3 regions of the Lysinibacillus sp. NPDC056220 genome follow, and region 3 is predicted to be linked to each of the others. Evidence: riboswitches for the same ligand, from Rfam matches in the RefSeq annotation. Region 3 holds a riboswitch; each other region holds the start of a gene.

What was found. Region 3 has a riboswitch for thiamine pyrophosphate ahead of ACOZBY_RS10360 (ABC transporter substrate-binding protein). Riboswitches for the same ligand answer to the same signal wherever they lie in the genome.
Region 1: linked by a shared signal. The riboswitch ahead of thiW (energy coupling factor transporter S component ThiW) and the one ahead of ACOZBY_RS10360 (ABC transporter substrate-binding protein) in region 3 are both predicted to bind thiamine pyrophosphate.
Region 2: linked by a shared signal. The riboswitch ahead of thiM (hydroxyethylthiazole kinase) and the one ahead of ACOZBY_RS10360 (ABC transporter substrate-binding protein) in region 3 are both predicted to bind thiamine pyrophosphate.

The regions. Positions count from the first base shown of each region.
Region 1 is NZ_JBMOXD010000001.1:671,701-674,984, reverse strand. Features, by position in the region: gene ACOZBY_RS03285 (VWA domain-containing protein) at 1-1,061, shown strand, start outside; gene thiW (energy coupling factor transporter S component ThiW) at 1,138-1,644, opposite strand; TPP riboswitch at 1,739-1,846, opposite strand; gene ACOZBY_RS03275 (MFS transporter) at 1,906-3,102, opposite strand.
Region 2 is NZ_JBMOXD010000002.1:122,473-125,756, reverse strand. Features, by position in the region: gene mbcS (acyl-CoA synthetase MbcS) at 1-918, opposite strand, end outside; TPP riboswitch at 1,106-1,204, shown strand; gene thiM (hydroxyethylthiazole kinase) at 1,290-2,057, shown strand; gene thiD (bifunctional hydroxymethylpyrimidine kinase/phosphomethylpyrimidine kinase) at 2,045-2,869, shown strand; gene thiE (thiamine phosphate synthase) at 2,859-3,284, shown strand, end outside.
Region 3 is NZ_JBMOXD010000003.1:56,767-60,050, reverse strand. Features, by position in the region: gene ACOZBY_RS10370 (ABC transporter permease) at 1-762, opposite strand, end outside; gene ACOZBY_RS10375 (ABC transporter ATP-binding protein) at 1-14, opposite strand, end outside; gene ACOZBY_RS10365 (thiamine-binding protein) at 759-1,052, opposite strand; gene ACOZBY_RS10360 (ABC transporter substrate-binding protein) at 1,054-2,049, opposite strand; TPP riboswitch at 2,205-2,315, opposite strand; gene parC (DNA topoisomerase IV subunit A) at 2,439-3,284, opposite strand, start outside.

The DNA of each region.
Region 1 (3,284 bases), on a different contig from region 3:
AGCCAGGAAATTATGACGATTTAATTGAACAAGGAAAAGATAACGGAATAACCTTATCGACAGTAGCTATTGGTCAAGACGCGGATGCAAACTTATTGGAAGCTCTGAGTGAGATGGGGAGTGGACGTTTCTACAATGTTATCGATGAGCAAACTATTCCGTCCATTTTATCTCGTGAAACGGCCATGATTTCCCGTACGTACATTGAAGATAATCCATTCTATCCTGTACTGTATAATGCAGGGGGATGGAATACGCTATTTGCCAATGGCGTTCCACAAATGAATGCTTATATTGGAACAACCGCAAAGCAGGGTGCTACCGTCGTGGCTGAAAGCGAAAAGGAAGATCCAGTATTAGCACAATGGCAATACGGTCTTGGCAAAACATTCGCATTTACTTCTGATTCAACAGGAAAGTGGTCAGGAGACTGGGCAAGATGGCAGGACTGGGGCACATTTTGGCAAACGCTTATTTCGCAAATGCTCCCAAGTTATAATGACGTTGCCTACGATGTAAGAGTAGAATCAGATGGATCCTTTATGATTACAGACCCTACAAATGAAGCAGCATTTTTAGATATTGTGGCTGTTAATGAAGCGGGTGAAGAGCTAGACACACAGCTTGAAACTATATCAGCCTCTCAGGTGCGAGCTGTGGTACAAGCTGAGCCGGGGTTAATCTTCTTCCGTATCGCTGATGAAAAGGAAACGATTTATCAGGCGGGATTAAGTGTTCCTTACAGCGCTGAATATGAACTTCTTCCTGTTAATGATAAATTAATAGAAGAAATAACCGAACAAACAGGTGGTGCTGTTTTAAAAGAACCACAAGAAGTGTTCCGTGACTTTACAAAGCAAGGGGCGGATCGTCAAAACATTGCCACATGGCTTCTCCTTGCAGGTATGCTCTTATTCTTTATTGATATAACAATAAGGCGCTTTGGCTGGAATTTCCTAACGAAGTCGAAGAAAAAGGAGCAACTGGTAGAGGATCTCCCTGTACAAGCAGAAGACACGAAGGTAGCACAACTATTAAAGGGTATGAAAAAACGCCAATAATTTAGTTTAGATGAAAGCAGTGCGAATTTCGCACTGCTTTTTGTACATTCATGGAAAAAGAAATCCTCCTACGACACTATTTAATAAAGAGAGTAGGATTAAAATATCTTACTAGCACCGTTTTTCGCAAACTGCTAGCTACTAAAATGCCTAAAATTGCTCCAATTGTACTTGATATTAAAAAGGCAGGCATAAAAAACAAGGCTGCTACGGAAGTTCCCATTAGTACCTTTGCATAGGGCACTGCTACAAGTGATGCTAGAAGACCAGTGCCAATCACTTCACCCAAACCAGCAAACCAAATTTTACCGCTATATTTATAGGCAAGCCCTGCGCATAATGCACCAATAATACTACCAGGAATGGCTAAAAGAGAGCCTGTCCCTGTAAGGATTCGAATAATGGCCGTAACAAAGGCAACTACAACTGTAGATACGGGTCCAAGTATAATGGCTCCTATTACGTTAATAGCGTGCTGCACCGGATAAGCACGAGCAATCCCAGTTGGAATGGAGATAAAAGTAGAACCTGCAATAGCAATCGCTACTAATAAAGCCATAATTGTTAATTTTCTAATAGACATGTTAGGTGTACTCCTTTTCATTTTAGCCACTAGGAAAATGAAAAAAGCCGCTTCCTTCAAACGACAGGAAGCGGCCTTGCTTATACACTGAAAATAGCAAGAAGCGCCACTTCCCTCCGCTAGTATGAACTAGATCAGGTTCGAAGGGTCCGTATATAACCATATACGTCTCAGCCTTTAGAAGACTCCCCTAGTGGTAAGTATTTTTCTATTTTTTAGAAGTGTAACATACTTCAATAAATAGTCAATAAGAGTTACCTATTAATGTGAATCTGGATGCATAAGCTGAGGCGCCTTTTTCAATGTCCAAATCAGGGCAAGGAAGAAGCAAGCTAATAAGATAATGGCACCAAAAATATAAGGACTGTTCATATTCCAGTCAAATAAAAAACCAGCCAAAGCGGGTCCAATCATATTTCCTAGACTCATATAGGCATTATTCAAGCCGGCTGCGAATCCTTGCTCTTTTTCTGCAAGTTTTGATATGAGAGTATTAACAGCTGGACGAATCAACGTTGTCGCCGTAGAGAAGATGGTTGCAACAACTAATATTAGTGCAAAACCAGAAACAAATAATATTAAGAAAATAGCAACGGCCGCAATAAATAAATTGACCAAAACTACTTTCATTTCACCAAACCGTTTAAAGAGTGGCGTAATAATAAACATTTGTACAATTACCCCAAACGCACCACCAACAACTAAAATGATGGCAATATCGCCAGGTGAGTAATTAAATTTCTCTGTCACAAATAGTGATAAGGTCGTTTGGAAGTTAGCAATCCCAAATGAGAATACCATCATAATAATTAACATAACAAAATAAGGCATATGTACAGAGCGAGCCATCTGTTTTACCAGATTATCTTGCTTTTGACTATTTTGCGCAGTATTTGGCTTTGTAGATGGTAATAAAAAGTAAGATAAAATAGCCGCTAAAATGGCGGCAGCTCCCGCCATGAAAAATGGAAAATGTAAGCTAACCTTTGCAAGGAAACCACCAATTCCAGGGCCAATCATAAAGCCGAAAGACATAGCAGCTCCTAACAAACTCATTCCTTTTCCGCGTTCTTCATAAGTTGTCACGTCTGCTACAAAAGCCATAATAGGAGGTGCTACAAATGCAGAGCCAAGGCCACCTAAAAAACGTGCTAAAAAGAGCATCCATACATCTGTAGAAAGGCCAAAACCGATTTGTGCAAGTCCTGTTAGTATAAGACCGAAAATAATTAAATTTTTCCGCCCATACTGGTCCGAAAGATTCCCAGCAATTGGAGAAAATACGAATTGTGCTAAGGCGAACGTTGCAATAAGCATGCCTAGAACTTGTCCTGCTGCTCCAAATATTCTTAAATATTCAGGCATTACAGGAATAATAATTCCAATACTCCCCATTGCGATAAACATGTTAAACATTAAAATATACAAAGCCGCCTTATTGGACTTCTGCTGGGTCATCGACAAGCCCCCCTTTTTGTAATCAAATATAGTACAGTCTATCATAAAGAATTATGGCTGGCTAATAGTTGAGATTGCTGTAACTGGTTCGATATGTAGAATGATTTTCCAGAAAAGCTTTTATCTCATAAAAATTCGGGGTGTGGAGTGAGGAGAGAGAATTGCTTTTTCTAGAGACTTGA
Region 2 (3,284 bases), on a different contig from region 3:
TTTTATAACTTCACTGTTCAAGGGCTCACCTGCTGAAACAGCTTGTCGAATTGAACTGATATCATACTCCTGTAAATTGTCAAGTGCTGCCATAAAACGATATTCAGTCGGTGTACAACATAAGATATTCATTTTAAATTTTTCAAGCAATGTTAAATAGGTTGCCGCATCAAACTTTCCTTTATAGACAAAAGCAGTGGCACCACTGCCTAAAATGGCGAGAAACGGGCTCCAAATCCATTTTTGCCATCCTGGTGCTGCGGTTGCCCATACAATATCATTTTCTTGTACTCCTAGCCAATGAGGAGCTGTTGTCCGTAAATGTGCATAGCCCCAGCTATGCGTATGCACTGCAGCTTTCGGATTTCCTGTTGTGCCACTTGTATAAGCTAAAAATGCATGGTCTGTACTTTTTGTTGGTGTAGAACTTATGTAAGTTGTTGGTTGCTTTCGCATTATGTCTAACAATGGCTGCCATGGCTCATGAGCATTTCCAATAACAAATAGCTGCACCTCTTGTAAATTTTCTACTTGATCAAATTGCTGAATGTAAGGCTCAAAGGCCACAATTGCTTTAGCATCGGCATGATGAATACGATACTCAATATCTTTTGTTCTTAGCATTTCAGAGCTTGGAATGATTGTTAAACCCGCTTTTAATGCAGCAATATAGACAATGTATGCTTCTACTGAGCGTGGTACCATCACTAAAATGACATCACCTTTAGTTAATCCATTTTTTGTAAAGACATGTGCCGCCTGATTCGCTCTTTCAAGTAAATGTGCGTAGGTGATAAATTGTACATCAGAATGCTCTTCATAAATTATCAATGCATTTTTAGTTGAATCCTTAGCATATTTTTCAAATTCATCAGTTATGTTATACCATTCTGGTGCTACTAATTCTTGTCTTTTCATGGCAAATGCCCCCTTTTGATAAGACACATTATACTCCTTTCTTAGAATTTTCAATGGTTTACACTTGATTTGAGTAAAGTCATGACAACTATCATACTTACCTATATGGCATCAGTCACGTTTTGTTGATAGGAAAACTTGCTATTGAATACATATGAAAAGTATGGTACATTTTGGTCAACTAAAAGCAAGATTGCAGGGGGACTCATAAAGAGTTGAGAAGGTAAAACCTGACCCTTTGAACCTGTTAGTTAATACTGACGTAGGGAGCAATGAACATCTTTTTTTCAGATGAAAGGCTCTTTTTCGTGCATTTTTACACAAAAGAGCCTTTTTTGCGTGCTTACGTCCACCCATGAAGGAGGACTAAAATGATTTTTCAAACGATTCGTCAACAACAACCGCTTATACACTGTATAACTAATTATGTTGTGGCTAATTTCCAAGCAAATGGCTTATTGGCATTAGGTGCCTCTCCTGTCATGGCTGATGACAGCCATGAGGTAGAAGAAATGGTCGCCATTGCAGAAGCTCTTTTAATCAATATTGGTACACTGAATGATCGAACAAAGGAAGCGATGCTGTTAGCAGGAAAAAAGGCAAATACCCTTAGTATTCCTGTTATATTAGATCCAGTTGGCGCAGGTGCCACAGTTTATCGCAAGGAAACCGTACACCTATTACTTACAGACATACAATTTGCGGTCATACGCTGTAACAAGGGAGAACTTGCGGCATTAGTGAATGTGGAATGGCAACAAAAAGGTGTTGATAGTGGTGATGGATTTATTGACATAGAAACAGAAGCAACATTATTGGCTCAACGCTACAACTGTATAGTCATTGTTACAGGCGAACATGATTTTATGACAGACGGTGTGCAGAGCCAATGGATAACTGGTGGAAATTCACAAATGACAGAAGTCACTGGTACAGGCTGTTTACTTAGTGCTATATGTGGAGCCGCCTACTGTTCAGGAGAAGATCCATACAGTCAATTAGTGGAAACCCTCACTTACTACAAAAAAGCAGCTGAGCTAGCATCAGCCTTTACAGAGGATATCGGGGATATTCAAATTGCTTTGCTAAATGCCCTTCATCGTCTTTCAAAGGAGGGTGAGGCTTCATGCATATTGTAACGACAATTGCAGGCTCAGATAGTGGTGGTGGCGCTGGTATTCAGGCTGATTTAAAAACATTCCAGGAATTAGGGGTTTTCGGTACCTCAGTTATTACAGCTTTAACTGCTCAAAACACACGAGGTGTAACAGGGGTTTTCCCAATTGAAGTTAATTTTGTTGAAAAACAATTTCATGCATTACTAGAAGATTTTTCGATTGCTGCGATTAAAACGGGGATGCTTTATTCCTCGGATATTATTCAGACAATCGCACACATTTTACAGGATTTAAAAATCCCACTAATTGTTGATCCAGTTATGATTGCAAAAGGTGGAGAAAACTTATTGCAGCAAGAGGCTATTGAAGCCATGCGCATTTCTTTACTACCACTTGCTACAATTGTGACACCTAATATACCAGAAGCAGAGGCACTTACTGGAAGAAAAATAAATCAATTCTCTGATATGGAGGAGGTCGCTCAATGCTTTTTCCAACTAGGTGTTCACTGTGTCATCATTAAAGGTGGGCATCTCCCCAATTCGTTATATGCGATTGATTATGTATTTATAAAAAATGACAAATATTTTTCCATGCAGTCTCCTCGTATTCCAACGAAAAACACACATGGTACAGGTTGTACATTTTCAGCAGCTCTCACTGCTTTTATTGCTCAAGGTTTGACAATTGAAAAAGCTGTTATTGAAGCTAAAAAATTTATACAATTAGCTATTATGCATGATTTAGCCATTGGTAATGGTCATGGCCCTACAAATCATTTTGCTTATCGGCTGCATAATGGTGCCTGCGAGGTGAAGTTAGTTGAAACGTGAGGATTTACAGCTTTATTTTATTATGGGTACAAGCAATGTTTCCCATCAAGAGCCGTTAGTTGTTCTCGAAAAAGCGCTGAGGGCTGGCATAACCATGTTTCAATTACGTGAAAAAGGTCCTTACGCATTAACAGGACTAGCTTATGAGCAATTTGCCCGCCAGTGTCAACAATTATGTCAACATTACCATGTGCCGTTTATTGTTAACGATGACGTGGATCTAGCAGTACGACTTGGTGCTGATGGTGTCCATATTGGACAAGATGATGAACAGATTGCCATTGCACGGAAAAAAATGGCGAACCGGATTCTTGGCGTTTCCGTACATTCGCAGGAGGAACTACAAATAGCTATTGATCATCATGCTGATTATGTAGGTATCGGCCCTATTTTTGCCACAACATCTAAAAGTGAT
Region 3 (3,284 bases):
TGAATGCTGAGCATGATAACCTCTCCCCTTTACCATTAATTTTTCAAGCAAGCGGATACTACTAAACAACAATAAGCTTAGCAAGACAATCGCAAAAATGGCGACAAACACTCGATCTGTACGGAAGGAAGATTGTGCTAAGGTCATGTATACACCTATTCCCTTTTTTGCACCAAGCCATTCCGCAATAACTGCTCCCATTACACTATAGGTAGCAGCAATTTTTACGCCCGAGAAAATTGCCGGATAGGCATGTGGCCATTCTAATTTCCAAAACGTTTGGGCCTTCGTTGCTCCAATCATTTCGAAGTAATGCTTTAACTCGGGTGCTGTTTGACGAAAACCGTCCATTGCCGCAATGACAATAGGGAAAAAGCATACTAGACAAATAATGATGAGCTTTGGTAATAAGCCAAAGCCAAACCAAATAATAAGTAACGGCGCCAATACAAGAATGGGTATATTTTGCGACATAATGAGAATCGGATAAAATAACGACCGAATGAAAGTAAAACGATGCAAAACAATCGCCACGGTTAGACCACAGCCAACCCCAATAGCAAGTCCAAGTAAAGCTAATTCCACGGTAGCCAGAGCATGTGGCAGAAACGTTTGATATGATTGAAAGCCTTCCTTTAAGATTATGCTTGGTGCTGGGAGGAGCCAGGGAGGAACATCAGCGATATGCACAACAAGCTCCCATATGAATAAGAGGAAGGCGATAAAAATTATCGTCCTTCCCTTTTGTAATGCCCGTTTCATGACTGATATTTCTCCGTTAATGTAGCCATGGTAATCCCATTTGGTTGATATAAAATTTTTACTTGTGTAATGACATTAATGGCTCCTAGCTCGACCATCTTAACATTCATTTTTTCAATGATTTGAAGAAGCGTTGTAAGCTCACCTTCCATTGTTGTTTCAAGGGCATGAACCTCATAGTTCACACCAGATGCATCAATAACCGCAATGGCCGCATCCACATAAGGAATGACATCCTCGTATTTCTCTGTCTTCGGAATGATTTGGACACTGATTAATGAATTTGCCATGTTAATTGGCCTCCTTTTTCGGTAGGAACTCATTCGTAAACGCCTGTTTAGCATCAAATTCGCCCTCTAACACTTTGTTACTCGACATCCATTTAGCATAGTTTTCCCATACAGAAAGCTTTTGCTCCCCCCATTGATTAGCGTCATCCTGATACTTATCAGCCAACCACTCTTGACTTTTATGCACTAACTCCTTATCTAAGTCTGGTGCCGCTTCTAGTAAAATATCAGCCGCTTCATTCGGATGCTCGATGGCATATTCATAGCCCTTCGATGCAGCCGCAACAAAAGCTTTGACGCTGTCTGGATTGTTTTGAATCATTTTTTCATTGGTTGCTAAAACAGGTGTATAGTAATCTAACTGATCACTGTAGTCCGTTAAATACAGCATATTAATTTTTTCCCCACGAAGCTCTGCCTCAATACCTGTCCATGCATAATAAATCCAAGCAAAGTCGATGTCCTTTTTCATCATCGTAAAGAAATCTAAATCTCCCGCATTGACAATGTCTAATTTATTAATATCAGCGTTTTCTTTTTGCATTAATGATTGTAATACCGCTTGTTCGAGAGGTGCTCCCCAGCCCCCATATGTTTTTCCTTCAAAGTCCTTTGGAGAGGTAATACCCTTTGACGCTACAGAAGCAAATCCAGATGTATTATGCTGGATGATGGCCGCTATCGAGACAAGTGGCACATCCTGAACACGAGCCTGTGTAATGCCCTCCTGATAACTCACGCCAAATTCTGCCTTACCAGAAGCTACGAGCTGATCGGCTCCTGCCTCTCCTGGCATTATAATATCAACATCTAAGCCTACTTCTTCAAAATAACCGAGCTTTTTCGCAACATACAATCCTGTATGATTCGTATTCGGTGTCCAATCGAGTACCACTGATACCTTTTTCTTTGTATCAGCAGACTGCTTGTCCTCCTTGTCGCTACAGCCTACTAACGTCAATAGAGTAGCTAATAGGATAAATAACCATTTTTTCATGCTAGGTCCTCCCAGTTTGTAATATGAAAGTGTTCATGAATGAATGTTGTCACCAGAAGAAAGCGTATTATACGGTTGGTAAGATATTGCTTAGAAAACAAAAAAACGCCTAGGATTCCTCCCAGACGTATTGCAATCAATCTCCAAAACATTTGCTTTTTTGAATAGATGTTCCCTACGCTGGTACGAGCCAAATCAGGTTCAAAGGGTCAGTGTCTATCGGACACAATCTCAGCTAGCCATAACTAGCCCCCCTACATTCTTTCGCTATGAACTTTTCGATGTTTATTATACCCATAGTTGATCTTAAATGACAAGATGCTAATTTTGGATAGTTGTGCCACTATAAACAAATAGCCCAGCTCTACTTATAGAGACTGGGCATGATGTTAGCTTGGTTTTTGTTCTTTTTTGGCCGTTAAAACATGTGAGATGGCTCCATCTGTTGCAATGTCCACTTTAAATGAACCATTAGAATGGCGATCAGCGCGCGTCAATGCATGGACATCGATAACCTCTTGTATGCCTTTTTCAGTTTCAATCACAACCTGCTCATCGTCTGTTGCTTGAATAACAGCGACAATTCGATGAGGATTTGCTTTTAATTCTGTAAGGACTTTAAGTCCACGCTTGGCACGACTTGCTATTTCTACCTCTGCGACATTCATTTTCTTTACAGCCCCTCGTTGTGTCACAATAACGACATATTGTGTTTCGTCTGGCTGTAGGACATTGACCCCAACTAAAGCTTCTCCATCTTTTAGCGTAATACCTTTAACACCGCCCGTTTTCACTCCAGTAACTGGTAGTTCTTCAATAGGGAAACGAATGGCATAGGCCGTATCAGTTGTTAAGAGCAGTTCCGCATCATCAGTTATAAACGATGCATAAATCATTGCATCGCCCGCTTTAACATTCATTGTTTTAATTGGCTTCGAATAACGCGTCACAGCATAATCTGCTAATGGCGAACGTTTAATTTGGCCATCTTTCGTAGCAGTTAAAATATACATATTTGGCTGTTCAAATGTTTCAAAGCCATAAACTGCAATAATCGACTCATCTTCACTTGTTGGCACAATACTTGAAATATGCTGTCCAAGGTCCTTCCAGCGAATATCAGGTAATTCATGAACAGGCTGGTAAATATAATTCCCTCTATTTGTAAATAACAATAGATGATGTTGTGTATTTAAGTTTGCTTCATACAATAAGTAATCGGAATCTTTCATCGC